DNA from 4 places in the Actinoallomurus oryzae genome. Region 2 is predicted to be linked to each of the others. Evidence: riboswitches for the same ligand, from Rfam matches in the RefSeq annotation. Region 2 holds a riboswitch; each other region holds the start of a gene.
The links. Region 2 has a riboswitch for cobalamin ahead of metE (5-methyltetrahydropteroyltriglutamate--homocysteine S-methyltransferase). Riboswitches for the same ligand answer to the same signal wherever they lie in the genome.

Region 1: linked by a shared signal. The riboswitch ahead of ABEA10_RS35485 (magnesium chelatase subunit D family protein) and the one ahead of metE (5-methyltetrahydropteroyltriglutamate--homocysteine S-methyltransferase) in region 2 are both predicted to bind cobalamin.
Region 3: linked by a shared signal. The riboswitch ahead of nicT (Nickel transporter NicT) and the one ahead of metE (5-methyltetrahydropteroyltriglutamate--homocysteine S-methyltransferase) in region 2 are both predicted to bind cobalamin.
Region 4: linked by a shared signal. The riboswitch ahead of ABEA10_RS27395 (CbtB domain-containing protein) and the one ahead of metE (5-methyltetrahydropteroyltriglutamate--homocysteine S-methyltransferase) in region 2 are both predicted to bind cobalamin.

The regions. Positions count from the first base shown of each region.
Region 1 covers NZ_BAABHF010000045.1:71,232-78,384, forward strand. Annotated here, with positions in the region: gene ABEA10_RS35465 (GNAT family N-acetyltransferase) at 1-247, opposite strand, end outside; gene ABEA10_RS35470 (GNAT family N-acetyltransferase) at 312-851, opposite strand; gene ABEA10_RS35475 (cobyrinic acid a,c-diamide synthase CobB) at 848-2,167, opposite strand; gene cobO (cob(I)yrinic acid a,c-diamide adenosyltransferase) at 2,164-2,766, opposite strand; gene ABEA10_RS35485 (magnesium chelatase subunit D family protein) at 2,766-4,844, opposite strand; cobalamin riboswitch at 4,902-5,023, opposite strand; gene ABEA10_RS35490 (LLM class F420-dependent oxidoreductase) at 5,133-6,158, shown strand; gene ABEA10_RS35495 (GNAT family N-acetyltransferase) at 6,170-6,751, opposite strand; gene ABEA10_RS35500 (DUF6504 family protein) at 6,780-7,055, opposite strand.
Region 2 covers NZ_BAABHF010000016.1:289,770-296,922, forward strand. Annotated here, with positions in the region: gene nhaA (Na+/H+ antiporter NhaA) at 1-643, shown strand, start outside; gene ABEA10_RS12010 (ArsR/SmtB family transcription factor) at 859-1,218, shown strand; gene ABEA10_RS12015 (GNAT family N-acetyltransferase) at 1,215-2,486, shown strand; gene ABEA10_RS12020 (hypothetical protein) at 2,528-2,812, opposite strand; cobalamin riboswitch at 2,909-3,129, shown strand; gene metE (5-methyltetrahydropteroyltriglutamate--homocysteine S-methyltransferase) at 3,257-5,554, shown strand; gene ABEA10_RS12030 (MmcQ/YjbR family DNA-binding protein) at 5,699-6,094, shown strand; gene ABEA10_RS12035 (MFS transporter) at 6,183-7,153, opposite strand, start outside.
Region 3 covers NZ_BAABHF010000016.1:183,714-190,866, forward strand. Annotated here, with positions in the region: gene ABEA10_RS11530 (metal ABC transporter permease) at 1-559, shown strand, start outside; gene ABEA10_RS11535 (superoxide dismutase) at 776-1,378, opposite strand; gene ABEA10_RS11540 (MerR family transcriptional regulator) at 1,423-1,950, opposite strand; gene ABEA10_RS11545 (FAD-dependent monooxygenase) at 2,022-3,524, shown strand; cobalamin riboswitch at 3,595-3,762, shown strand; gene nicT (Nickel transporter NicT) at 3,789-4,877, shown strand; gene ABEA10_RS11555 (SCO4651 family lipoprotein) at 5,169-6,014, opposite strand; gene ABEA10_RS11560 (helix-turn-helix transcriptional regulator) at 6,634-7,153, opposite strand, start outside.
Region 4 covers NZ_BAABHF010000029.1:4,092-11,244, reverse strand. Annotated here, with positions in the region: gene ABEA10_RS27420 (AMP-binding protein) at 1-229, shown strand, start outside; gene ABEA10_RS27415 (acyl-CoA thioesterase) at 226-645, shown strand; gene ABEA10_RS27410 (amidohydrolase) at 645-2,231, shown strand; gene ABEA10_RS27405 (GNAT family N-acetyltransferase) at 2,231-2,677, shown strand; gene ABEA10_RS27400 (TetR/AcrR family transcriptional regulator) at 2,674-3,330, shown strand; cobalamin riboswitch at 3,498-3,652, shown strand; gene ABEA10_RS27395 (CbtB domain-containing protein) at 3,692-3,907, shown strand; gene ABEA10_RS27390 (CbtA family protein) at 3,939-4,577, shown strand; gene ABEA10_RS27385 (ribonucleoside-diphosphate reductase subunit alpha) at 4,792-7,053, shown strand; gene ABEA10_RS27380 (ribonucleotide-diphosphate reductase subunit beta) at 7,125-7,153, shown strand, end outside.

The DNA of each region.
Region 1 (7,153 bases), on a different contig from region 2:
CGATCACGCCGCCGAACCGGCCGGTGCGGTCCGGCACGATCGCGAAGGAGGTCTGCCGCTGCGGGTCGAGGAACGCGTCCTTGGTGCACCACTGGCGCGCGCTCTCGAGCGTGTACCCCTGCGCCCACGGCATCCACCGCCGCACGACCTGGTCGACGGCGGCGAAGCAGTCGGGCGCGTCGTTTTCCTCGGGCGGCCGGAGGACCAGGCGCTCGGTACGCAACCTGACAGGTCCGAAAGACGTCATGAGCCCTCCTTCGTCGGGGAGCGTGACCACAGGGGCGCGTCCTTGATTCCCTCGCTTCGCTCGGTCATGAGATATCGCTCGCGAGCAGGCTGAACAGCACGGCGTCGGAGCGCTGCCCGGATCCGATGAGCATCGCCTCGCGCAGGACGGCCTCGCGGGTGAAGCCGGCCTTCTCCGCGACGCCCTGGGAGGCGACGTTGCCGACCGCGGCGAGCAGCTCCATGCGGTGCATGCCCTTCTCGAAGGCGTACGCGGCCACGCCGCACGTCGCCTCGACCGCGTACCCCCTGCGGCGCGCCCAGGGCGCCATCCAGTAGCCGACCTCGGCGCGGCCGTCGGCCCAGTCGGTACGGCCGAGGCCGATCGAGCCGGCGAACCGCTCGTCGGCGACGATGGCGAAGTTCATCGCCCGCGCCGGGTCGGTGTGGGCGTGCGTCGTGCACCAGTCGACGGCGGTCTGCATCGTCTGCGTCGCCGCCCATGGCATCCAGCGCCGGATCTCCGCGTCCTCGCTGGCGGCGAGGACGTCCTTCGCGTCGTCTTCTTCGAACGGCCGCAGCAGCAGTCGTTCGGTCTCCAGCAGAACACCCTCGTCGAAAGTCATGCGGCGGCCCCCACAAAACGCATTGCCATCTGTGGCATCCCAGCCCAGTGGAGATGAAGGTATGAGGCAAGGCAATTTGCCGAGGTGAAGCCATCCGGCCCCTCGGCGGACCACTGCCAGGCGGGCGATGTGTCCGGTCCCCGCGAGCAGACGGTGCGGTGGAACTCGTGCCCGCGCACCCGCTCACCGGCCCGCGCCACCGGCGAGTCGCGCACCGCGACCGCCTCCCGGTAGCCGAGCGTGAGCCGCCCGGTCATCCGCGCCTCCGCGTCGAGCACACCGCACATCGGCAGGTCGTCGAGCCGGCGGGCGAGGTACAGCAGGCCGGCGCACTCGGCGTAGATCGGGCCGCGGAACGCCGCGACCGCGCGGCGCAACGGCTCGTTGGCCGACAGCTCCGCGGCGTACGTCTCGGGAAATCCGCCGCCGATCACCACTCCGCCGGTCTCCGGCGGCAGGGCGGTGTCGCGCAGGGGGTCGAACCGCACGACCTCGGCGCCCGCGGCGGCGAGCAGCTCCTCGTTCTCGGCGTAGCCGAACGTGAACGCCGGGCCACCCGCGACCGCGATCCGCGCCCGCCCGGCCGGCGCGGCGACGGCCGGGTTCCAGGGCTCGGCGGCCGACGGCCCGGCGGTGTTCGCGAGCGCGACCAGGGCGCGCAGGTCGCAGCCCTCGGCGACGAGCGCACCCAGGCGCTCGACGGTGGCGAGGGCCTCGGGACGGCGTTCGGCGGCCGGGATCAGGCCGAGATGACGTGACGGCGTGGCCGCGTCGTCGCGGCGGCGCAGCACGCCCAGGACGGGCAGGCCGGTCTCCTCCACCGCCGCGCGGCAGATCTCCTCGTGCCGGTCCGAGCCGACCCGGTTGAGGATCACGCCGCCGATCCGCACGCCGGGGTCGTAGGTCACGAAGCCGTGCACGAGGGCCGCGACCGACCGGCCGGCGGAGGCGGCGTCCACGACCAGCACCACCGGGGCGCCGAGCAGCTTGGCGACGTGGGCGGTCGAGGCGAACTCCCCCGCACCTGCCGCGCCGTCGTACAGGCCCATCACGCCCTCGACGACGGCGATGTCCGCGTCGCGCGCGCCGTGCAGGAACAGCGGCTCGACGAGGTCCTCGGCGGTCAGCCACGGGTCGAGGTTGCGGCCCGGCCGCCCGGCGGCGAGCGCGTGGTACCCCGGATCGATGTAGTCCGGCCCCACCTTGTGCGGCGAGACGTCGAGGCCCTGCGCGGCCAGCGCGGCGATCAGCCCGGTGGCGACGGTCGTCTTGCCGCTCCCGGACGTGGGGGCGGCGACCACGAGCCGCGGGATCACCACTCGATGCCCTTCTGGCCCTTCTGCCCGGCGTCCATGGGGTGCTTGACCTTGCCCATCTCGGTGACCAGGTCGGCGATCTCCAGGAGCCGGGGGTCGGCGTCGCGGCCGGTGACGATGACGTGCTGGTGGCCGGGGCGCGCCGCCAGCGTGGCGACCACGTCGTCCACGTCCACCCAGCCCCACTTCATCGGGTAGGTGAACTCGTCCAGGACGTAGAGCTTGTAGGTCTCGGCGGCGAGGTCGCGCTTGATCTGCTCCCAGCCCTCGCGGGCGTCCGCGGCGTGGTCGTCCTCCGTGCCGGGCCGCTGGATCCACGACCAGCCCTCGCCCATCTTGTGCCAGGCGACCGTCCCGCCCTCGCCGGACGCGCCGAGCACGCGCAGCGCGCGCTCCTCGCCGATGCGCCACTTGGCGGACTTGACGAACTGGAACACCCCGATCGGCCAGCCCTGGTTCCAGCCGCGCAGCGCCAGCCCGAAGGCGGCGGTCGACTTGCCCTTGCCCTGGCCGGTATGGACGATCACGAGCGGGCGGTTGCGCCGCTGCCGCGTGGTCAGCCCGTCGTCCGGCACGCTCTCCGGCTTGCCTTGTGGCATCAGGCGACCCTCCGATCGCGTACGACGCCGGCCAGGCCGTCGGCGGGCAGGTCCTCCAGGCGGACGAGTTCGGCGCCGAGGCGTTCGGCGAGGCGGGCCGCGAGGCCGAGGCGCACCGGGCCGCTCTCGCAGTCGACCACCACCGAGGCGGCATCCCGCAGCAGGGCGGCGGCGCGCAGCGCGTCGTCGACCGAGCCGTGCGTCGCGCGGCCGTCGGTGACGATGACGACGAGCGGGCGCCGTGCCGGGTCGCGCAGGTGCTCGGCGCGCAGCACGCCGGCGGCCCGCAGCAGCCCGGCGGCGAGCGGCGTACGGCCTCCCGTCGGCAGGTCCTCCAAGCGGCGCGCGCCGGCCTCGACCGAGGAGGTCGGCGGCAGCGCCGTCTCGGCGTCGCGACCCCGGAAGGTGACCAGGCCGACCTTGTCGCGCCGCTGGTAGGCATCGAGGAGCAGGCTGAGCACGGCGCCCTTGACCGCGCGCATGCGCCGCCGGGCCGCCATCGAGCCGCTGGCGTCGACGACGAACAGCACGAGGTTGCCCTCACGGCCCTCGCGGACCGGTTCGCGGATGTCGTCGGCGCGAATCACCAGGCCCGGTCCGCTGCGTCCGCGCGACCGCTGATGGGGCGCGGCGGCGAAGAGGGTGCCGGCGAGGTGCACGGTGCGAAAGCCCGGCCGGGCGCCGGTCGTACGGCCGTACGGGGTGCGCGAGCGGGAGCGGCGGCCGGGCGCGCCCTCGCCGATGCCCGGCACGACGAACAGCCGCGGCCGGTAGGCGGCGTCGGCCGGGGAGGTCTTCAGCCGGTCGGCGCCGGACGCCGCGTTGCCCGACAGCGCCTGGCCGATGTCGACCAGGGCCCCCTCGGCCGGCAGGTCCACCGCGTCGGGCAGGGGCGTGCCGGAACCCGGGCCGTCGGGATCGGTGTCCGGGTCGGGTTCGGGCTCGGGCTCGGGGTCCTCGGTGGTGATCTCCGAGCCGTCCTCCTCGGCCGGCGGCCGAGGCTCGGGGACCGGCGGCGAGGGAGGCTTCGGCCGGCTGGAGCCGGGCCGTGGGTCCTCCTCGGTGTCGTAGTCGCCGGTGCGGTCCAGCACGTCGTCGAGCCGGTCCTCGTCCAGGCCGGGCGCGTCGAAGGGGTCACGGCGCCGCCGGTGCGGCAGCGCGAGGCGCGCGGCGAGGCGTACGTCGGCGGGCGTGACGGCGCCGCGGTCGTGCCAGGCGGCCAGCGCGATCGCGGCGCGGGCCATCACCAGGTCGGCCCGGAGCCCGTCGACCTCGAACTCCGCGCAGACCGCGGTGATCTGCCGCAGCGCGCCGTCGGACAGCACGACCTCGGGGAGACGGTCGCGGGCGGCCCGGATGTGCCAGGCCAGCTCGGCGTCGGCGCGCGCCCAGTCGGCCGTGAACCCGGCCGGGTCGGCCTCGTAGGCGAGGCGCCGGCGTACGACCTCGGCGCGCTCGTCGGGGTCACGCGTGGCGGCGACCTCGGCGGTCAGCCCGAACCGGTCGAGCAGCTGCGGGCGCAGCTCGCCCTCCTCGGGGTTCATGGTGCCGACGAGCAGGAACCGGGAGGCGTGCCGCACCGAGACGCCCTCGCGCTCGACGTAGGACTGCCCCATCGCCGCGGCGTCCAGCAGCAGGTCCACCAGGTGGTCGTGGAGGAGGTTCACCTCGTCGACGTAGAGCACGCCCCGGTGCGCGGCGGCGAGCAGGCCGGGCTGGTAGGCGCGCACCCCCTCGGTGAGCGCCCGCTCGATGTCCAGCGAGCCGACGAGGCGGTCCTCCGACGCGCCGACCGGGAGCTCGACGAGCCGGGCGGGGCGCTCCTGCCGTTCCGCGTCGTCGTGCGGGCCGTCGGGGCACTCGGGGTCGGGCGCGTCCGGGTCGCAGGAGAACCGGCAGCCCGCCACGGCGGAGATGGCCGGCAGCAGCCCGGCGAGCGCACGGACGATGGTCGACTTCGCGGTGCCCTTCTCGCCGCGTACGAGGACGCCGCCGACCGACGGCGACACCGCGTTGATCAGCAGGGCGAGCTTGAGGTCCTCGAGCCCCGCCACGGCGGAGAACGGGTAGGTGTTCACCCGGTGTTCGTCCTTCCTCGGGTTGCGCGCCCGTAGGTGGCCTGCAGGTGGCGGCCGGAGTCTCCTGGCTCCCGGATCGTCACCCGCCCTCGGCCTTCCGGCTTACGCCGTGGCCGTCGGTGAGGGCGAACTCCCCGGTCACAGTTGCGCGACAGCCCCGGAGTCTCACCGGGTTCCTCCGCGTACCGCCGACGCACAGCATCGCACACAGCCGATCCGTCCTCGACAGGTGTGTGCCGGTCTGTTCCTGTTTGAATGGAACACGTTCTACTTCTTCCGGAGGTGCGCATGAGGCTCGGCATCAACCTCGGCTACTGGCAGCGGGACCCCGTGGACGACACCGAAACCGTGCTCGCCGCCGAGCGCCTGGGCTATGACCAGGTCTTCACCGCGGAGGCGTACGGATCGGACGCCTTCACCACGCTGACCTGGTACGGCGCGCGCACCTCGCGGATCGGCCTGGGCACGGCGGTGACGCAGATGTCGGCACGCACCCCGGCCGCCACCGCCATGCACGCGCTGACCCTCGACGCGCTGTCCGGCGGACGGCTCACGCTCGGGCTCGGCGCGTCCGGGCCGCAGGTGGTGGAGGGCTGGTACGGCGTGCCGTTCGCCCGTCCGCTCGCTCGCACCCGCGAGTACGTCCAGATCCTGCGCGACGTGTGGCGACGCGCCGACCCGGTGACCAGTCCCGGCCCGCACTACCCGCTGCCGCTGCGGTCGTACGGGGTGGGCGACGGGGTGACGGGCCTGGGCAAACCGCTGAAGTCGATCGCGCACCCGGTCCGCCCGGACATCCCGGTCTACCTCGGCGCGGAGGGCCCGAAGAACGTCGCGCTATCGACCGAGATCGCCCAGGGCTGGCTGCCGCTGTTCGTCGACCCGGAGCGCATCGAACCGGTCTTCGGCGCGTCACTGCGCGACCGCCCGGACGGCTTCGAGATCGCCGCGACCGTCACCACGATCGTCACCGACGACCTGACGGCCGCGCTGGAGGTGGCCAAGATCCCGCTGGCGTTCTACATCGGCGGCATGGGCGCCCGCGACCGCAACTTCCACCTGGACCTGATCGGCCGGCTGGGGTACGCCGAGGAGGCCGCGCGGGTGCAGGACCTGTTCCTCGCGGGCCGCCGGGACGAGGCGGTCAAGGCCGTCCCGGACGCCCTGGCCGACGCCATCTCCCTGCTCGGCCCCCTGGGCCGCATCCGCGAACGGCTGGAGCTGTGGCTGGACTCCCCCGTGACCACCCTGCTGATCGCCGGCGTGAAGGACGAACCGACCCTCAAGGCGATCCGCGCCATGGTACCCGCGTAAGCGCCGGCGCCCTATCCAGAACGAGCGGGCCGTTCTCCCGGCTTGTCAGCACCCCGACCTTCGTCACCCACCGTTGTGGGACGTAGCGTCGAGTAGAGGATCTGGTCGTGCCAGTGTCCGGCGCGCCACTGGGCCTGGCGGAGGACGCCCTCGCGTTCGAAGCCCGCCTTCTCCAGGGCCCGCTGCTCGGCGAGGTTGCCGCTGTCGGTGAAGGCCTGGATCCGCTGGGCACGCGTGTGGTCGAACAGGTAGGCCACCAGGAGCCGTTGCGCCTCCGTGCCGATCCCCCGGCCCTGACGGCTCGGCCGCAGCCCGATCGCGACGGTCCAGCACCACGACGTCTCCGGACGCCCCCACGAACTCTTGAACCACTCGACCCGGCCCGCGACGTCGCCGCCCTCTTCACAGACCGTGAGAGTGCCGCCGTCCGGCGTGAGCAGGCCCGTCTCGGCGAAGCGGCGCCGCAGGTCGACGGGGCTGCGGTACCCGAACCACTGATGGACGCCGGTCCCCTCGGGACCTGAGAACTCGGCCTCGAAGAGCTCGAGGTCCGCCTGCGTGACGGGCCGCAGGACCACCCGCGCATTGATCACGCGTGAACACTACGAGACGCCGGCGGGTTCAGTCCCAGGCGCGGGAGAGCATCCAGGTGTCGCTCGCCTCGTCGTAGCGGAGCTCGTACACGCCGATCTCGTGGTCCGGGGTGGCCTCCACCTGCCAGAACTCCCGGGCGGCCGGCTCCTCGGCGTCCGGGTTCCGGTCGCGCCACCAGTCGCGGCTGGTCACCCAGTGGTCCAGGACGCGCAGCACGGTGTAGAGACGCCCGTGCCAGACGAACCGTGACGGCCGGCCGTCGGCCCGCCAGACCTCGACCGGGTCGCCGTACGCCCGGCTCATCCGGACACCGTCCACACGTCTCGTCGCCGCCTTCCCGGTCGAACGCCGCCGAAGTGCCCGGGGGAAGACAGGCGTCATCGAACATACGTTCGCATCGG
Region 2 (7,153 bases):
CGTGGCCGGTTCGGCGCTGTTCGCCTACCTGCAGCACGGCCGCGGCCGCCTGCTCACACGGGTGCGGGCCGCGGTTCCGGGCTGGGCGTTGTTCACCCCGTTGGCACTGGTGATCTGGGGTGCGACGCACGCCAGCGGCGTGCATCCCACGATCGCCGGGGTGGCGATGGGCCTGCTGATGCGCACCCGTACTCGCGCCGGTGAGACCATCAGCCCGTCCGAGCACGCCGAACACCTGCTCCGGCCGATCTCCTCCGCCCTCGCTCTGCCGGCCTTCGCGTTGCTGTCGGCCGGAGTGGCGTTGTCAGGGGCCGGCGGCTTCTGGGGCAGCACCATCGCCTGGGGCGTGCTGGCCGGGCTGGTGTGCGGCAAGGTAGTGGGGATCTTCGGGGCCTCCTGGCTGACCGCCCGCCTCACCAGCGCCCATCTCAACCCCGGGATCGGCTGGATCGACATCGTCGGCATCGGCCTGCTGGGCGGGATCGGTTTCACCGTCTCCCTGCTGATCACCGAGCTGTCCTACACCACGCCCGCCCACCAGACCATCGCCAAAGGCGCCGTCCTGCTGGCCTCGGCCATCGCCTCCCTGCTGGCCGCGCTGCTCCTGGGTGCCCGCAGCCGTCACTACCGCCGCCAACACTGACCCGGCCGATGCCGAGGGGGTGATGGAGCCTTCCAGGCCGGCCACGCGCAGGATACGTGTGGGCTGGCATCGCAACGCAGCCCGTCCTCGGCGAGGCCTGTGCGGCGTCGGCCGCGACGCCGCCCCGCAGCGCCACCCGCGACCGGGCTCGCTCGCGAATCGTGGCGGTGTGACCTCTTCCCTCTCCAAACTTCATCGCCTATCGTCGATTAACGATGAATGACGAGAGCGGACCTCTCGACCGGTCGACGGCGGTCGAGTACGCGTCCTGGTTCAAGGCCCTGGCCGATGCCACCCGGATCCAGATCGTCTCCTTGCTGGCCCGCCGCGGTGAGCCGATGGCGGTCGGGCAGATCGTCCAGGCCGTCGACGTCGGCCAATCGACCGTCTCGGCGCACTTGAAGGTACTGGCCGACGTGCGGTTCGTGCTGGTCGAGCAACGAGGGACCGCCCGGTACTACCGGATCAACGAGACCTGCGTGCGCTGCTTCCCGACCGCCGCCGACGTGGTCATGGGCCGCCCCGTCCCCACCCAGCCCGACGCCGCCGCTTGTGAGACAGGGGGAACCCGATGACCGAGCACCTCTCCGGCCGCAGCCTCGAGGATGCACGTGAGGCGATCGTGGATCGCTACTCCGGGCTGGCCCGCCAGGCCCTGGCCGGGCAGGCCCCCGCCGACTCGTGCACGACGAGCGAGCGCGAAGAGGAAGGCTGTTTCGGCGCTGCCCGCTATGGCGCCGATGAGGCGGTTCCGGAGGCGGCGCTGCGGGCCAGTCTGGGCTGCGGCGACCCCACCGCCGTCGCCGGCATCGCCTCCGGCGAGACCATCCTCGACCTCGGCTCGGGCGGCGGGCTCGACGTCATCCTGTCGGCCCGGCGCACCGGCACGGCGGGCAAGGCTTACGGCCTGGACGCCAGCCCCGACATGCTCACACTCGCGGCCGCCAACGCGGCCGAGGCCGGGATCGGCAACGTCGAGTTCCTCCGTGGCCACATCGAGGACATCCCCCTGCCGGACGCGCACGTCGACGTGGTCATCTCCAACTGTGTCATCAACCTGTCCACCGACAAACCCCGCGTGCTCGCCGAGGCCTTCCGCGTCCTGCGCCCCGGCGGCCGCCTCGGCGTCACCGACGTCATCGCCGCCCACGACCTCGACCCGGCCGAACGCACCACGGCCGAACAGGCCGTCGGCTGCGCCGCCGGAACCCTCACCCTCAGCGAGTACCGCCACCGGCTGCTCGCCGCCGGGTTCACCACCGCGACCATTACGCCCACCCACCAGGTCGCCCCTGGTCTGCACTCAGCGATCGTTCAAGCGGGTAAGCCCGCGGCCCCGGACGGCATCGTGATCCGGCCCATGCGGCCCGGCGACGCCGAAGACGTCCTGGCGATCTACCAGGCCGGGCTCGACGGCGGCAACGCCAGCTTCGAGACCACGACCCCCACCTGGGAAGCATTCGACGCCGCCAAGCTGCCGCTGCACCGCCACGTGGCCACCGACACCGGCACCGGCCAGGTCCTCGGCTGGATCGCCGCCACGGCGGTCTCCGACCGCTGTGTCTACGCCGGCGTCGTCGAACACTCCGTGTACGTCCACCCCGGGCACCACCGCCGCGGCATCGCCGCCGCCCTTCTCCGAGCTCTGATCGACTCCACCCAGACCGCCGGGATCTGGACCATCCAATCGGGCATCTTCCCCGACAACACCGCCAGCCTCCGCCTCCACGCCGGCGCCGGATTCCGCACCGTCGGAACCCGCCGACGCATCGGCCGCCACCACGGACGATGGCGCGACGTAGTCCTCATCGAACGTCGCAGCCCCACTGTGGAGCCGGGCTGAGAGGCGACGAGGGTCTCTCCGCCTCACGGCGCTCGGCGCTTCTAGCGGAGGGCCGCGATGAGGACGTCGCTCGGTGAGCACCAGATCTCGCGGGTCTCGGTGAATCGTTGTTCGCGCAGAGTGTCGAGGTGCCACTCGCCGCTGCCGGACGATCCACCGTCCCAGCGGTCATCGAACCGGCGCACGACCTGCCCGCCGACGGCTCTGGAACGCCTCAGGCCGATGCCCGACAGCCAGGCCCGCGCCATGCCGCCCCTGCGCGGCGTGCCCGAATCCGTCCCCCCGGCCGAGCACGAGCTCAGCAGAACGGCCGCTCCGGCCTGCACGAACTGTCTGTGAGCGCGGCACCGACCCGGCGGTCGCCGGTCGCGCCGGTAAGAGTGGGGCATCCCCCGTGCCGGTCGCGTCCGGGTCCCATCCCGTAGGCTGTGTCGCGCAGCTGGTTCGCCCTGCCCGCCAGGCAGACGCGTCGTAAGAGGGAACCCGGTGTGAGTCCGGGACTGCCCCGCAGCGGTGAGCGGAAACGACCGCCGTCACCACGCACTGGGCCCGACGTACGGGTCCGGGAAGCGACGGCCAGTAGGTGCCTGCCCCGGCAGGCGTGTCCGCGAGTCCGAAGACCTGCCACTGCCCGTACGCGCGACCCGCGCGTACGGAGAGCTCGGTGACCTCGAGGGCGGGTCGGCGGACATTCCAGGTAGCTCCTGGTGTGCTCCTTCGCGTCCTCGGCCCCGGACTCATCCGCAGAGGTGCTCGCGAAGGAGAGTGCTGTGACGACAACGTCCGCCACCGTGTACGGCTACCCCCGGCAAGGTCCTGACCGGGAGCTGAAGCGCGCCATCGAGGGCTACTGGAAGGGCCGCCTCGGCGCCGAGGCCCTCCACACCACCGCGGCCGACCTGCGCCGCGCCACGTGGCAGCGGCTCGCCGCCGCCGGCATCGACGAGGTCCCCACCGGCGACTTCTCCTACTACGACCACATGCTCGACACCAGCGTCATGGTCGGCGCCATCCCCGAACGCCACCGCGCCGCGGTCGGGGCCGACGCCCTGGACGGCTACTTCGCGATGGCCCGCGGCACCCAGGAGGCGGCGCCGCTGGAGATGACCAAGTGGTTCGACACCAACTACCACTACCTCGTCCCCGAGCTCGGCCCCGAAACGGTCTTCCGCGCGAACTCGGCCAAGCAGGTCGCCGAGCTGACCGAGGCCCGCGCGCTCGGCCTCGCCGTACGGCCGGTGCTGGTCGGACCGGTCACGTACCTGCTGCTGGCCAAGCCCGCCCCCGGGGTCGCCGCCGACTTCGAGCCGCTGACGCTGCTGGACCGGCTGCTGCCCGTCTACGCCGAGGTGCTGGCCGACCTGCGCGCCGCCGGCGCCACGTGGGTGCAGCTCGACGAACCCGCGCTCGTGCAGGACCGTACGCCCGCGGAGCTGGAGGCCGTCGCGCGCGCGTACCGCGAGCTGGGCGAGCGGTCCGACCGGCCCGAACTGCTGGTCGCCTCCTACTTCGGCCGGCTCGGCGAAGCGCTGCCCGTCCTGGCCGAGGCACCGGTCGAGGGGCTCGCGCTCGACCTCACCGGGCCCGCCGCCGCCAACCTCGACGGAATCGCCGCCGCGGGCGGCCTGCTCGGCAAGCGCCTCGTCGCCGGCGTCGTCGACGGCCGCAATATCTGGATCAACGACCTGGCCAAGTCCCTGTCCGTCCTCGGTACGCTCCTCGGCCTGGCCGACCGGGTCGACGTCGCGGCGTCCTGCTCGCTGCTGCACGTTCCGCTCGACGTGAGCCTGGAGCACGGCATCGACCCACGGATCCGCGACTGGCTCGCCTTCGCCCGTCAGAAGACCGCCGAGATCGCCACACTCGCCCGCGGGCTGTCGCATGGCACGGAGGCCATCGCCGGCGAACTCGCCGCCAACCGCACCCGCCTGGCCGCCCGTGCCTCCTCACCGCTCACCCGCGACCCGGCCGTACGCGCCCGAGCCGCCGCCGTCACCGGCGACGACACGCGCCGCGCCCGGCCGTACGGCGAACGCGGTGCCGCCCAGCGCGCCCGGCTCGGCCTGCCACCACTGCCCACGACCACCATCGGGTCCTTCCCCCAGACCGACGAGCTGCGCCGCGCCCGCGCCGACCTGCGCGCCGGCCGCATCGACACCGCCACGTACGAGGAGCGCATCGAGGCCGAGATCGTCGAGGTCATCTCCTTCCAGGAGAAGGCGGGCCTCGACGTGCTGGTCCACGGCGAGCCCGAACGGAGCGACATGGTCCAGTACTTCGCCGAACGGCTCACCGGCTACGTCGCCACCCAGCACGGGTGGGTCCAGTCCTACGGCACCCGCTACGTACGCCCGCCGATCCTCGCGGGGGACATCGCACGCCCCGCCCCGATGACCGTCCGCTGGACCCGGTACGCCCAGTCGCTCACCGAACGCCCGGTCAAGGGCATGCTCACCGGCCCCGTCACCATGCTCGCCTGGTCGTTCGTACGCGACGACCAGCCGCTCGCCGACACCGCCCGCCAGGTCGCGCTCGCCCTCCGCGACGAGGTCGCCGACCTGGAGGCCGCGGGCAGCGCGATCATCCAGGTCGACGAACCCGCGCTGCGCGAGACCCTCCCGCTGCGCACCGCCGACCACGCCGCCTACCTCTCCTGGGCCACCGAGGCCTTCCGCCTCACCACCGGCGGTGTCCGCACCGACACCCAGATCCACACGCACATGTGCTACGCCGAGTTCGGCGACATCCTGCCCGCCATCGACGCCCTCGACGCCGACGTCATCAGCCTGGAGGCCGCCCGCTCCCACATGCGAATCGCCGCCGAACTCGCCGCCGCCGGCTACCCCCGCGAAGTCGGCCCCGGCGTGTACGACATCCACTCCCCCCGCGTCCCGGACGTCGAGGAGATGACGGCCCTGATCCGCGCCGCGCTACGGGCCGTTCCCGCCGAACGGCTGTGGATCAATCCCGACTGCGGCCTGAAGACCCGCGGGTGGCCCGAAGTACGCGCGTCCCTGGAGAACCTGGCCACCGCGGCCCGTGAGCTCCGCCGTTCCCAGAACTCCTGAACGAGCGGGGGCGGACACCCGGTGTCCGCCCCCGCTCACTCGATGCCGACGGCCGGCGGCCGGCGAGGGTGCCCCTCGCCCGCGATGCGGTCGCCGGCGCGTAGCCTCGGCACATGCGGATCGTGCGCTCTGGGAGGGATCTCGGTGGCTGACGCCGACGATGTGCGCCGGCTGGCGCTGGCTCTGCCTCACGTGGTGGAGATTGACAGTGACGGCTTTGACTTCCGGGTTGCCGACAAGGGGTTCGTCTGGTCCTACCCCGAGCGCACGCCGGGGAGGCCGCGCCTGATCCGAACCGATATCGCGGTGCTGTACGTCGGGGACGAGGCCGAGAAGCAGGCTCTCCTGCTGGGCGAGCCCGACCTCTTCTTCACCACGCCGAGCTACGACGGCCTGCCCCTGGTGATGCTGCGCCTGGCCGAGGTGAAGGTCGAACGTCTGGAAGAGCTCGTGACCGACGCGTGGCGTATGCGTGCGCCGGACGCGCTCGTCAGCGACCTCGATGAGGCCGGCGAATCGTCCGGCACTGATCCGTGCTGAACGAGCGCGCCCGGGTCGGTGAAGATGAATCCAGCCAGTGGCCGCCCTGCCGCTTTACGTCTCACAAGTGTTGGCCCCGGCGACCAGATCAGTCATGAAGCGACTCCTCGGTGACCAGGGGCCGACGCGCCGCACCGCCGAGCATTCCCGCCGCGGCCAGTAGTGCGGCGACGAGCGCGGAGACCCCGCAAACGACGTAGCCGATCGCGTACGCGTGGTCGAGAGCGTGGAAGGCGACGTTCTGGATCGGGTTGCCCGCGACGGCGTTGGCGCCGAGCGGGCCGGAGTTCACCGCGCCGACGGCCTCGGGCGGTGCGCTCGCGCCGAACTTCTCCATCGCGGCCCGCAGCGCGGAACTGGCGTGCAGTTTGTGCTGGATCTCGGAGGCGGCCGCGCTCAACGCGATCGCGCCGATGACCGCGGGGCCGAGTGTGAAGCCGAAGTCCCGCAGCTGGCTGGTCGTGCCCGAGGCCATGCCGGCGAGGTGGTTGGGCACGGTGTTGACCGCGACGGCGGTCACGCCGGAGAGCGCGAACGCGAATCCGATACCGACCAGGACCAGCGGCGCGACGATCGGCCACAGGGACCGGTCGACCGCCGACTGGGCGGCGATCCAGAAGTCCCCGGCCGCGATCAGCAGGAAGCCGGCGCCCAGCGCCCAGCGCGGGTTGTACGAGTGAATCGTCTTCGCGGTGACCGGCATGAGCACCAGCGCGAAGCCCTGCAACAGGACGAACGCGATGGCCGTCTCCAGGGGCGAGAACTCCTGGATCGCCGCCAGCCGGATGCTGGTGGAGTAGGCGGTGCCCAGGAAGGCGAACATGCCCAGCACCGTCACGAGGGAGCTCACCGCGAAGGCCCGGTTGGCGAACAGGCTCAGCCGCAACAACGGAGCCGGCGACCGCCGCTCGGCGGCGATGAACGCGGCGAAGAAGACCACGGCGACGACGAAACCGCCGATCACCCACGGGCTCGACCAACCGCTCGTGGCGCCCTGGATGACGGCGAACAGGAGGGCGAACAACGAGACGGCGACGGTGATCTGCCCCGGCCAGTCCA
Region 3 (7,153 bases), 110 kb from region 2:
TGGCGCGCTGGCGCTCGGCGTCGTGCTGATCTCCAGCCGGCAAGGCTTCAGCAAAGACCTGACCGCAGCGCTCGTCGGATCACCTTTGACCGTCACGACCGGCGACATCGTGGTGGCAGGCATCGTGGCAGCATGCGTCGTAGCGGTGCTCGCGGCCGTGCACAAGGAACTGCTGCTGGCCGCCTTCGATCCGCACGTGACACAGGCTTTCGGCTACCCTGCCCGTCTGATCGACACGGGACTGCTGAGCTTGCTCGCGGTCACCGTGGTGACCGCCGCCCCGGCGATCGGCGCCACCCTGCCACTGGCGCTGCTCGTCGGCCCGTCCGCCACCGCCCTGCTGTGGACCCGCCGGGTCGTGCCCGCCACGGTACTCGGCGGCCTGCTCGCGGCCGGATCAGCCGCGGCCGGGCTCGTACTCTCGCTGCACTACCGCCTCGCGGCCTCCGCGGCCAGCGCCATCCTGTGCGGAGCGCTTTTCCTGCTCACTCTCGCCGCCGTCCGCCTCGGCCACCTGATGGCCGTGTTCACCCGTAGACAGGCGGCCGGGCCGATCTGACGGCCGAACCGCACCGTCCGGACGAATATCACGACGAGGGGCGAGAAATGCGACCCGGTACGGGTCGGTGAGGGAATGCACCGCGCTCAACGCGGTTGCATCCTGATGCAGATCGATCTCGATCAACCATCGCGGCTCCCGCGATGTGGGCGGCGCCCGCCGGACCGGCAGAGACATGTTCGCAGCACGATCACCGGTTCGGCGGGCGCCGCGGTCTCATTTGGCGCGGGCCGCCTCGAAGCGCGCCGTGACGTCGCTCCAGTCGACCAGCGACCACAGCTTCTGGACGTAGTCGGGGCGTACGTTGCGGTACTGCAGGTAGTAGGCGTGTTCCCAGGCGTCGAAGACCAGCAGCGGCGTGGTGTTCATCCCGACGTTGCCGTGGTGGTCATAGACCTGCTCGACCACCAGCCGCCGGCCCAGCGGCTCCCAGGCCAGCACCCCCCAGCCCGACCCTTGAACGCCGGAGGTCGCGGTCGACAGCTGCTTGGCGAACGCGTCGAAGGATCCGAAGTGCTCATCGATCGCCGCGGCCAGCTCACCGTCGGGCCGGTCCCCGCCGTCCGGGGACAGGTTGTCCCAGAAGATCGTGTGCAGCACGTGCCCGGACAGGTTGAACGCGAACGTCTTCTCCAGCCCGACCAGACCCCCGAACCGCTCGGACTCCCGGGCCTCCTCCAGCCGCTCCAAGGTGTCGTTGGCGCCCTTGACGTACGCGGCGTGGTGCTTGGAGTGGTGCAGCTCCAGGATCTCCCCGGTGATCGCGGGCTCCAGCGCCGCGTAGTCGTAGGGCAGATCCGGCAGTGAGTAGGTAGCCATGGGAGCACTATTGCAAATAGGTTGCAGCTACATCAAGCTTGCAATTACTCGCCACTGCACGCGTGTGCGAGCCCCCATGTCACGCGGCCCGTGGACGGCACCGGTGGTGACCGTCCCGCCAGGTTTAAGCCAGCCGCTCCGCGGGTGCCGAGTGCGGCGTTGACGGCCTGGCCGAGTTCGGCGCGCAGGTGGGTGCATTCGCGTACCGGATCCGCTTTCGGGCAGGTGAGCAGGTGTTCCAGGAGTTGCTGGGCGGCCTGCAGGTCGTGGATCCGCTTCGTGATCGTCTCGATTGAGGCGATCAATACCTCTCGCCCCGAGGGCTCGCCCGAGTCCGGGGTCTCGGCGATCAGCGCGGCGGTGCCGGTCAGGCTGACCAGACCGCGGTGGTGCAGTCGCTGGATGAGCGCGAGGCGGCGCAACTCCGCCTGACCGTAGTGGCGCACGTTCCCCCGGCGCTCGGCCGCGGGGAGTAGGCCGAGGTCGTCGTAGTACCGCAGCGTCGATACCGGCACATCGAAGCATCGGGCGACCTGGCTGATCGAGTAGCGCTCGTCTTCCACCCCCGTCATCTTGCACTCAAGCCGACTTGAGCGTGCAGCGTTGTCGCCCATCGCCCCGAGAGACGTGATGGAGGTAGGCGATGAATATCGAGGAAGTGCCGGTGCTGGTGGTGGGCGGCGGGCCGGTCGGCCTGACGACGGGGATGTTCCTCGCCCACTGGGGCGTCCGGCCACTGGTCATCGAGAAGCGAGACGCGATATCCACGGTGCCGCGTGCGAGCACGAGCCTTCGCACCCTGGAGGTCTTCCGCTCCGTCGGCCTGGGACCGGTGCTGGAGCAGGTCGGCTGGGAGGGCGGCCCTCCCCTGCGGACGGTGTTCAAGGACCGTGGGCTCGGCGTCACCCTCCACGAAGGACGGCTGCCTGCGCCGTACGCCGAGCGGCTCAAGACCTGCAGCCCGGTGAACCCACGCCTCGTCCTGACCCACGACCAGGTTCAGCGCCTGGCGCTGGCGGAACTCCGGCGCCACGGCGGCGAGGTCCGGTTCGGCGTACGGCTGGTCGACCTCGCCGCCCATACCGATCACGTACGTGCACGGGTCGTCGATGTCGCCACGGGCCAGGAACGACAGGTCAGGGCCGCTTACCTCATCGGCGCCGACGGGGCCGGCAGCGACGTGCGCGCCAGGCTGGGGATCACCATGCCCGACCGCAGCGTCATCTCCCATCTGAACACCGCGTTCTTCCGCGCCGATCTCGGGCCCGTCCTGCGGGATTGGGGGACGCACATGTGCTTCGTGCGCAACGACGCGGTCTACGCCACGTTGATGTCGAAGAACGGCCTGGACCAGTGGTCCTCGCACATCATGGACTATCCGGGCAAGCCGGACGGTCTCGCCGACCTGACCGAGGCAAAGACGCTTGAACTGCTGTCAGCCGCGATCGGGGACGGAACGATCCCCATCGAACTGCACACCGTCAACGCGTGGGAGGCCGCCATCGGCATGGCCTCCTCCTTCCGGCAAGACCGCGTCTTCCTGGCCGGTGACGCCGCCCATGTACAAAGCTCGGCAGGCGGACTCGGCATGAACACCGGAATCCAGGACGGGCACAACCTCGCCTGGAAGCTCGCCGCGGTCCTGCACGGGCCGTTCACCCCGGCGCTCCTGCGCACCTACGAACCCGAACGCCAGGCCGCCGCCCGGGCCTCCCTGTCTCTCTCCCGCCGAATGCATCAGGGCTACCAGTCGCTGGAAGGCGACCCGGACACTCTGTACGACAAAGCCGCCGTCGACTACCTGCGAGGCATGATGTTCTACGGCTATCCCCCACACGACGGCACCATCAATGTCCTGGACGACATCGTCCGGCCCGGCCACCGCTTCCCGCACCGCTGGACAAGCCCCGCCGGCCAGGTCTCCACGCTCGACCTGATCGGCTCGCACTGGACCCTCTTCACCCCAGCCGATCGCCGGCGATGGCGAACGGTGACCGGTTCAGCCGGCGTCGACCTGCCCGTCCACGTGCTTCCCACGATGGACGACACCGCCCTCGTCAGGCCCGACGGCTTCGTGGCCTGGCACGGCACCTCACGAAAGTCGCTCCTCGACGCTCTCCATGACCTGGGACTGAGGCACCAGTGACCGACACGCCCTGACGACTCTGCGCGGCGGGTGCATGATCAACCAGCCTTGCAGGCTTCGTGCTTCCGTCGTACGTTGTGAGCGCCGTGGTGTTCGGGAAGCCGGTGAAGGACCGGCGCGGCCCTCGCCACTGTGATCGGGTGCACTGTCCACGCATGCCACTGGGCCCGTTGGGCCTGGGAAGGCGGGCGGTGCGAGACCCGTCAGCCAGGAGACCGGCCACGGCACCGACGCAGTCGTCCACGAGGTGCTGGAAGGCGAACCATGACCTCCCGTCTGTCCACGGTCCTTTCCGCGTTGAGCAGACGGGACTGGCTCCGTCTCGCCGGGCTGCTCGGCGTCATCGCCGCGCTGCACGTCGTCGCCTGGGGCGTGCTGATTCTGCTGGTCGCGCCCCAGCATTACACGATCGGCACCAAGGTCTTCGGCGTCGGTCTGGGCGTCACCGCATACACCCTGGGCATGCGCCATGCCTTCGACGCGGATCACATCGCCGCGATCGACAACACCACCCGCAAACTGATGGCCGACGGCAAGCGCCCTGTGTCGGTCGGGTTCTGGTTCGCGCTCGGACACTCGAGCATCGTCATCGCGATGGCCGCGCTCATCACCCTGGGCACGCACATCGCCGGCACTCTCATGAACCAGGACTCTGAGACCCATCAGACACTCGGGCTGATCGGTACGAGCATCTCCGGCGGCTTCCTCTATCTGATCGCCTTCCTCAACCTGCTCGCCCTGATCGGCATCCTGGCGGTCTGGCGCACGATGCGCCGTGGCGAGTTCGACGAGCAGGCGCTGGAGGCACGGCTGGACCAGCGCGGTTTGTTCAACCGCTTCCTCGGCCGCCTCCTGCGCGCCATCGGCCACCCCGCCCAGATGTATCCGATCGGCCTGCTGTTCGGCCTCGGCTTCGACACCGCCACCGAGATCACCGTGCTCGTCCTGGCCGGCAGCGGCGCCGCCGGCGGCCTGCCCTGGTACGCCATCCTCATCCTGCCCGTGCTCTTCGCCGCCGGAATGAGCCTGTTCGACACTCTCGACGGCACCTTCATGAACTTCGCCTACCACTGGGCCTTCGCCAACCCGGTCCGCAAGGTCTACTACAACCTCACCATCACCGGCCTGTCGGTCGCCGTCGCGTTCGTCATCGGCACCATCGAAATCGTCGGCCTGCTCCACGACGACGCAGGCCTGGACAGCCCGGTGACCAACTGGGTCGCCGGGCTGAACCTGGACAACGTCGGCTTCATCATCGTCGGCCTGTTCGTCGCCGTCTGGGCCGCCGCGATCGCCTACTGGCGGCTGGCCAAGGTCGAGAACCGGTGGACCTCACGACCCGACGAGGGCTGACGCGTCGTTCATCGGTTTTCCGGGATACGGCGGCTGACATCGGCGGCGTAGGTCATCCAGTCGCCGGAGGATGCGCGTTGCCGTTGGACTGCGAATTTGATGTGGATGCCGAGCATGCGGGCGAGGATGGCGGCGGGGACCTCGGTGGCGAGTTGGAAGAGGCGGTGGAACGGGTGGGGCCGGGCTGGATGCCGATCTGGTGGAGGCGTTCGGCGAGGCGGTAGAGGCTGATCGGCCGGCCGGGGCGGCCCCACGGGTCATCCTTCCCGCGGGCGCCGCTCGGGCTGAGCGTCAGATCGGGATGTTCTTCGTGGCAGGGCCGGGGAGGTTCTTCAGGTCGTTCGAGGGCGGCGTGGTGATCGAGACCGGGGTGTCGAAGGTGGAGTAGTTCATGGTCGCGTTGATCCGGTGCTTCGCCCCGCGTTTGCCGACCATGTTGACCTTGCGGACCAGTTGGTGGTCGTCGATCCAGACTTCGAAGTACGGGGTGGTGCCGAACGGTCCGTAGACCGCCTGTGCCTCGGTACGTTCGGTGGGGTCCAGCTTGGCCAGCGCCTCGCTGAGGGCGAACGTTCCCTGGTAGCGGGTGGTGGCGGTCCCGCCCGTCGTCTCCCGGCCGACCAGGTGCACGTCCTTGGACGCGGTGAACATCCTGGCGTGCAGCAGCGGGTCCGGCTGGTGGATCTGGGCCAGCAGGGCCACGACGTAGGTGTCGGTCGGCTTCAGCCCGCTGAGCGGGATGCCGATCCAGGATTTGTGGATGACCTCGAGCAACTTCCGGTTCTTGATGTACAACTTGTCCCCGAGCAGGAGCTGGGTCGAGTCCGAGGTGGCGTTCCCCTCCTCGTCAAAGAAGGGGACGGCGTACTTCAGGGCCTGGTCCTTCGACCGGCTCGTGATCTCGCCGAACAGGTGTTTCCTGGTGCTGCCCACGACGGTGGAGACGGAGACCGAGGCCTGGTAGGTCTGCACGGAGCGGAGCCGTTTCGCCGCCTGGTCCAGCGCCTCAGCCGCCGTCACGGGCGAACCCTCGACGCGGCTGGTCTTCTTCCCGCTTCCGCTCGCCGAGCATCCCATCAGCGATACGACCAGCGCGAGCCCGGCGGCACCGGCCATGTATCGACCGGCCATCGTCATCACAGCGCGTTCCTCCGATTCACGGCCACGACGTCGTGGCCACTATCAGGACGCACTGCGATGCCGATCCGGTTACCCGCCGGGAGCCTGCGCGTGTTCCCTGACACGCGACCGTCCGCTCCGTGCGCTGTGCCCGGTCGCGCCGGCCGAACCTACAGCGGCTACGTCGCTCGCACGATGGAGACCATCGGTGGCCCGGGTGTCGGCGGCCGATGCTGATTCCTCGCTCGTCGCCTCTTTGGCGGGGCTATCCGGGCCTGTGAGCGTCAGGCCTCCGCCTTCGCTTCGGCCGGCCACTTGTCGCGTGCACTGAGCAGCAGCGCGCCGAAGCTGTCGTTGGGCAACAGGTCGCCGCCGCGTTCGCAACGTGCCCGCGTTGGTCGGCATCTCGGCCCAGCCGTCGCTGACCAACAGGAAGTTGCGGTAGCTGGGCGGCAGCGGGACGCCGAGTCGCTGTCTCGGCGGCGCGGACCGCGTCCTCGCCCGCAGGCTGTGTGCCGGGCCGTTCGGTGCCCGGAACACTTTCCTTGCAGTCGGCAGGACCCTCAGCAATTCCTGTCGTTGCAGGTCAAGGACACTTTTTGTATTTCTGATCAATCCCTCTCATGAACGCGTGAGGTCAGCGGGGCGGGCGGATCGGTTCCGTGGGTGAGGTCTGCGGTGCCGACCAACTGGCGAGGAGTTTGAGGCGGTCCTCCGAGGGGGTGCCCGGCTCGGAGGTGTAGATGATCAGGTCGTGTACGGCCCGTTGAGGCAGGGGCAGGTTCAGGGAGCGGAAGGTCATCTCCAGCCGGCCGACTTCGGGATGGTTCAGCCGCTTGACGCCTTCGTGATGGATTCGGACATCGTGACTGGCCCACATGGTGCGGAAGTCGGGGCTGAGCGTGGACAGTTCGCCGACAAGCTCACGCAGGGCCCGGTCGTGAGGTTCACGTCCGGCTTCGGCGCGGAGCATTGCGACCGTGGCCCTCGCGCCTTCCTCCCAGTCGACGAAGAAGTCGTGGGAGCCGGGGTCGAGGAAGAAGTAACGGGGGAAGTTGGCGCAGCCCCGGTCGCCGGTGGTGTCGCTGTCGAACATCGGTGAGTACAGGGCCCTGCACAGCGCGTTGCTCGCGACGATGTCCAAACGGCCGGTGCGT
Region 4 (7,153 bases), on a different contig from region 2:
GTACGTCGCCACCGACGGCACGGTCTCGGCCGCCGAGCTGGCCGCCTACTGCGACGAGCGCCTGGCCTACTTCAAGGTCCCGCGCTACTGGGAGCTGCGCGACGAACTGCCGATGACGGCCTCCCAGCGCGTGGCCAAGGGCGCGCTGCCCCGCGAGGCCGCCGGCGCCTACGACCGGGCGACGCGCATGAGCGGGCGGGTACGTCTGGTCAAGGAGGAGGACACATGAGCGAAAAGGCCCACTTCGCGTGGGACAGCCCGGTCTTCTTCGACGAGATGGACCCCAACGGAACCCTGCACAACAGCCGCTTCGCCGTCCACGTCGAGCGGGCCCTGTCGGCCTGGAACGAGGCCGAGGGCATGGGCTGGCGGCGCCTGGAGGACCGGCACGAGGACCTGCGGTACGCCGTACGCGCGTTCGCCATCGAGTTCCACGCCCCGGTCGTGGCGCCGGGTGCGATGCGCGTCGAGCTGTGGCTCGACCGGGTCGGCACCACCAGCGCGGTCCACCGCTTCCGCTGCGCGAGCCCCGCCGGGGCGCCGGAGTTCGCGACCGGCCGGCGCACCATCGTCAAGATCGGCTCTTCGGGCGCCGAGCCGTGGGGCCCGTGGTTCCGTGCGCTCGCCGAGAGGTACGTGACCTGATGCGCATCGACACCATCCTGACGAACCTGTCGGCCGTCACGGTCGACCCGGCCCGTCCCTCGGCCCGGCGTATCGGCATCCACCACGGCCGGATCGTGGCCCTCGACGACGAGCTGGACGGCGTCACCGCCGCCGACGTCGTCGACCTGGCCGGAGCGACGGTCGTGCCCGGCTTCGACGACGCGCACAACCACATGATCCTGTTCGGTCTCTCACTGACCGAGCTCGACCTGTCCACCCCGCCGATGCACACCCTGGAGCAGGTGTACGACGCGGTCGCCGAGCGCGCTCGCAGCCAGCCGCCGGGCACCTGGATCATCGGCTCCGGCTACGACCAGAACAAGCTCGGCGGCCACCCGCACCGCGACCGCCTGGACGCCGTGGCACCCGACCACCTGGTCTGGCTGCGGCACACCTCCGCGCACATGTCGGTGGTGGGCGGCCGGCTGCTGCGTGAGATCGGCGACCGGCCGCCGGACGGCGGCGTCGTCCACCCCGACACCGGGCTCCTGGAGGAGGCGGCCCAGCAGCTCGTCCGCGACCTGCGGTACCCGCTGCCGCGCGAGCAGCTCGTTCAGGCCATCGCCGCCGCGAGCGAGCGCTACCGCGCCGAGGGCATCACGTCCTGCACCGAGGCCGGTATCGGGCTGGGCTGGATCGGCCATTCACCGACCGAGGCCGCCGCCTATCAGGACGCCCTCGACGGCGGCGCACTCGGCGTCCGGGTACGCCTGATGGTCACCGGCGACTCCACCCACCCGATCGAGGGAGCCCCGGGCGCGCTCGGGCTCGACCTGGGGTTGCGTACCGGGTTCGGCGACGACCGGCTGCGGCTCGGGGCGGTGAAGGTGTTCGCCGACGGCTCGCTCATCGGACGGACCGCGGCGATGCACGACGACTACGCCGACCAGCCCGGCAACCGCGGCTACTTCCAGCTCCCCGCCGAAGAGCTGCGGGAACGCATCGTCGGCGCGCACGCGGCGGGCTGGCAGGTGGCCGCGCACGCCATCGGCGACCGCGCCATCGACCTGGTCCTGGACGCCTTCGAGGAGGCGCAGACCCGGTTCCCGCGCCCCGATCCCCGGCATCGCATCGAACACTGCGGGGTGGCCGGCCCCGGTCAGGTCGCCCGCCTCGCCGAGCTGGGCGTCATCCCGGTGCCCCAGCACACCTTCGTGGGCCAGATCGGCGACGGCATGCGCGCGGCGCTCGGAGAGGAGCGCGTGCGCTGGTGTTACCGACACCGTTCCCTCCTGGACGCCGGGCTCGTCGTCCCCGGCAGCTCCGACCGGCCCGTCGTACGCGGGGCTCCGCTCCTCGGCATGCGCGCCATGGTCGGCCGCCGGACCGAGAGCGGCCGGCCGTTCGTTCCCGAGGAGGGAGTCACCCCCCTGGAGGCGCTGCACGCCTACACACTCGGTTCGGCCCGCGCCGCGTTCGAGGAGCGCCGCAAGGGCAGCATCACCCCCGGCAAGCTCGCGGACCTCGCCGTACTGTCCGCGGATCCCACGTCCACCGCCACCGAGGACATCGCCGGCATCCGCGTGCTGGCCACCCTCGTCGGCGGACGGCTCGAGGAGGTCTGATGCCCGTACGACCCGCGGAACCCGCCGACTTCGAGGAGATCTGCGCCCTGCTGCTGGCCCACGCCGCGCACGAAGGCGTCGCCGACCGGGTGCGGCTGGACCGGCAGGAGACCTACGAGGCGCTGTTCGGGGAGCATCCGGTCGCCTGGGCCCACATCGCCTCGCCGCCGGACGAACCGGACGCCGTCGCCGGGTTCGCGCTGTGGTACCCGACGTTCTCCTCCTGGGACACCCGGCCCGGCATCTGGCTGGACGACCTGTACATCAAACCCGAGTACCGGCGGTACGGCCTCGGCCGCGAGCTGCTGTCCGCCCTGCGGTCGCTGACCCGCGGCCGCCTCGAATGGGACGTCGCGCACGGCAACGACGCGGCGGAGAGCTTCTACCGGAGCATCGGCGCCGAGCCCGTCGGCGGCTGGACCCGCTACCGGTGGAACGTCCGGTGAGCCGGCCGCCCCAGCCCGACGGCCGGGTCCGCGCCGCCGCGGTGGCGCTGTTCGCCGCCAAGGGCTTCCACGGGACGGGCATCCGTGAGCTGGCCGACGCGGCCGGCCTGTCCTCGGCGACGCTCTACCACTACATGGGGACCAAGGAAGACCTGCTCGTCGACATCATGCAGACGAGCCTGGACCGGCTGCTCACCGCGGCGGGCCAGGTCCTGACGGAGTCACCCTCACCGGTGGCCGCGATGAACGGCCTGGTGCAGACCCACGTCGTGGCTCACGCTCTGCGGCGGTCCGAAACGCTCGTGGTCGACACCGAGCTGCGCGCGCTCTCGCCGGAGCGCCGCCGTCCGATCGTCGCGCTCCGCGACGAGTACGAGGACCTGTGGGAATCGGTCATCGAGAAGGGCCAGGCGGCCGGCACGTTCCAGGTCCCGGACCCCTCGGTGGCACGGCTCGCCCTGCTGCAGATGTGCAGCGGCGTCGCCAACTGGTACACCTCGGGCGGCCGGCACGCCCTCGCCGAAGTCGCCGAGACGCACGCCCACCTGTCCCTGGCCATGCTCGGCGCCGCACCGGACCCCGGCCTGCCGCCCGCCGGCCACTACATCCGCCTGGTCACCGGCGTCTGGGGCGACGACGCCACCGCGGGCTGAGACACGCCCTAGGAGGCACGGCCAGGCGGCGCAGCACTCCCTGACCGGCGGTCGCCGTCTCGGCCCCGCGCGGGTCGAGCGGTTCGTCGTCACCGGGAAAGCGGGCCTGCCGGGTCGCGGCGGTGGCCGCGTGGGTGACCAGCAGAGACGAACGGCCATGGGGTGCGACCTCCCGCGATGTTGACGGTCCGGAACGCCGGTCGTACGCTCCGGACGAACGTGATGGTAAGAGGAAGCCGGTGCAAATCCGGCGCGGTCGCGCCACTGTGATCCGGCCCACGGGCCGGGAAGTCAGACCCTCCGCCGTCAGAAGCGCTCCACCCGTGACAGGGACGCCGGATCCCTTTAGGAGGCTCTTGCGATGACCACCTCGACGCTGCCCACCACCCGTACGACACCCCTCGTCGTGCCGGGCGCCCGGGCCGCTCTGTGGCTGTTCGGCACCGTGCTGCTCTGCCTGGCCGCGTACTACTTCATCGGCGTCGACCAGGGCGCCACCTCGGTGTTCGGCGACAACATGTACATCCACGAGTTCGTGCACGACGCGCGTCACTTCCTCGGGTTCCCCTGCCACTGATCCCGCGACACCGCACCCGAAGGAGTACGCCGTGGAACGGCGATTCATCGTGCGTGGGCTGCTCGTTGGCGCGATCGGAGGGATCCTGGCGTTCGTCTTCGCCCGGATCTTCGCCGAGCCGCAGATCCAGGCGGCCATCGACTACGAGAGCGGGCGCGACGCCGCCCAGGCCCTGCTCGACAGGGCGGCGGGCATCACCCCCGAGGCCGCGGGGTCGGACCTCTTCAGCCGTACGGTCCAGGCCAACGTGGGGATCGGCGCCGGCGTCATCGTGTTCGGTGCCGCGATGGGCGGCCTGTACGTGGTGGCCTACCTGCTGGCCTGCGGCCGCACCGGGAACCTGCGGCCACGGACGCTGGCGCTGCTGGTCGCCCTCGGCGGCTTCCTGGGCTTCTACCTGATCCCCTTCGTCAAGTACCCGGCCAACCCGCCCGCGATCGGCCACGAGGAGACGATCCGCGCGCGGGGCGGCCTGTACCTGCTGATGGTCGGGTTCTCCATCGCGTTCCTGGTCCTGGCGGTCTTGCTGTTCTCCTTCCGCCTGTACTCGGTGGCCGCCCAGGCGATCATGTGGGCCGCGATCGGCCTGTGCTTCGCGCCGATGGCCGAACGCCTGCTCGCCCGTGCGGCCGGTGAACCCCGGTCCGTGGAGGCACCGGCCACGGCATAAGGCCCGAGCGAGAAGACTCCCGGCAGGTCGGCCGCCGGGAGTCTTCGGCATGCCCGCGTACAGGGGCACAGCGATGACGCACCCAACATCTAGGGGTGCTGTGGTGTGGATGCCACTACATGTATGGTTCTCGTGTTCCTTGTGTGCCTGTTGCCTCTGCGGCAATCGGTGCCAGAGGGAACCCAGTGAAAGAAGCTCGCGAGGAAGAGAGCACGTGACACAACAGCTCATCGCGCCGCCCGCGTCGGACGGCGATCCGGAGCGCACGCTCGCCGTGGAGATCGAGCGTGCCTGCGCCGGTCTGCCGGACGCCGACCCGCTCCGCGTCGGCGACGCCGGCGACCTGGCCGAGGCCGTACGACGGGCCGCCGCGCTGGTGATCACCGACCCTGCCTACTCGACGGTGGCGGCGCGCCTGCTGGCCCGGTCGATCGCCGAGGAGACCGGGCCGGTGACGTTCACCGAGTCCATCGCGGCGGCCTATGAGCAGGGGCTGCTGAACGAGGAGACCGCCGGGTTCGTCGCGCGCGAGGCGGCGGCGCTGGACGCCCTGGTGGACCACGGCGCGGACGACCGGTTCACCTACTTCGGGCTGCGTACGGTCTATGACCGGTACCTGCTGCGGCATCCGACGACGCGGCGGGTGCTGGAGCGGCCCCAGCACTTCTTCCTGCGCGTGGCGTGCGGACTGGCCGAGAACGTGGGGGAGGCCGCCGAGCTGTACGGGCTGATGTCGCGGCTGGCGTACCTGCCGAGCTCGCCGACGCTGTTCAACTCCGGCGCCGCCCGCCCGCAGCTGTCCTCCTGCTTCCTGCTCGACTCACCGCGCGACGAGCTGGAGGCGATCTACGAGCGGTACGGGCAGGTCGCGCGGCTCAGCAAGTACGCGGGCGGGATCGGGATCTCCTGGAGCCGGGTCCGCAGCCGGGGATCGCTGATCCGGGGCACGAACGGGCACTCGAACGGGATCGTGCCGTGGCTGCGGACCCTGGACGCGTCGGTCGCCGCCGTCAACCAGGGCGGGCGGCGCAAGGGCGCCGCGTGCGTCTACCTCGAACCCTGGCACGCCGACGTCGAGGAGTTCCTCGAACTGCGCGACAACACCGGCGAGGACGCGCGGCGTACGCACAACCTCAACCTGGCCAACTGGGTGCCGGATGAGTTCATGCGCCGGGTCGAGGCCGATGAGGTGTGGTCGCTGTTCGACCCGAAGGAGGTGCCGGAGCTGGTCGACCTGTGGGGCGAGGAGTTCGACCGGGCGTACCGGGCGGCCGAGGCCGACGGCCGGTCCGTGCGCCAAATCCCGGCGCGGCGGCTGTACGGCGCGATGATGCGCACCCTCGCGCAGACCGGCAACGGCTGGATGACGTTCAAGGACGCGGCCAACCGCGCCTGCAACCAGACCGCCGAGCCCGGCAACGTGGTGCACCTGTCGAACCTGTGCACCGAGATCCTGGAGGTCACCGACGACTCCCAGACCGCGGTGTGCAACCTCGGCTCGATCAACCTCGCCGCGCACCTGACCGACGACGGGGTCGACTGGGCGGGTCTGCAGGCGACGGCCCGTACGGCGGTGCGGTTCCTGGACCGTACGATCGACCGCGGCCTCTACCCGACGCCGGAGGCCGCGAACGCGAACCGGCGGTGGCGGCCGGTCGGGCTCGGCGTGATGGGTCTGGCGGACGTGTTCTTCCGGCTCCGGCTGCCCTTCGACTCGGCCGAGGCGCTGGCCCTGTCCACCCGCATCGCCGAGGAGATCGCGCTCGCGGCGTACGGGGAGTCGGCGGCGCTGGCGGCCACGTACGGCCCACATCCCGAGTACGGCCGGACCCGCGCCGCTCGCGGCGTCCTGCACCCGGACCACTGGCCGGACGCCGCGCCGGTGCACGCCGCCGAGTGGGACGCGCTGCGCGCCCGGATCGGGCAGGTCGGGCTGCGCAACTCGCTGCTGGTGGCGATCGCGCCGACCGCGACCATCGCCTCCATCGCGGGCTGCTTCGAGTGCATCGAGCCGCAGGTGTCCAACGTCTTCAAACGCGAGACGCTGTCGGGGGAGTTCCTGCAGATCAACACCTACCTGGTGGCGGACCTGAAGAAGCGGGGACTGTGGACGCCGCGGGTCCGCGACGCGATCAAGCGCGCCGACGGCTCGGTGCAGGGGATCGAGGAGCTCCCCGGCGACCTGCGCGCCCTGTACCGGACCGCGTGGGAACTCCCGCAGAAGGCGCTGATCGACCTGGCCGCCGCCCGGACGCCGTACGTGGACCAGGCCCAGTCGCTGAACCTGTTCATGGCGAGCCCGACCATCGGCAAGCTGTCCTCGATGTACGCCTACGCGTGGCGCTCGGGCCTGAAGACCACCTACTACCTGCGGTCACGCCCGGCGACGCGTATCGCCCAGACGACCGTGACCCCGGTGGCCGAAGCGGTCGCCTGCTCCCTGGAGAACCCCGAGACCTGCGAGGCGTGCCAATGAGCGAGCGCAGCGAGCGAATCGAAAGCACAGTGTCTCTGGATCACTCCTCCGACGAAGGAGGCCGCACGAGCTTGCTGGACCCGGGGATGGATCTGACGCT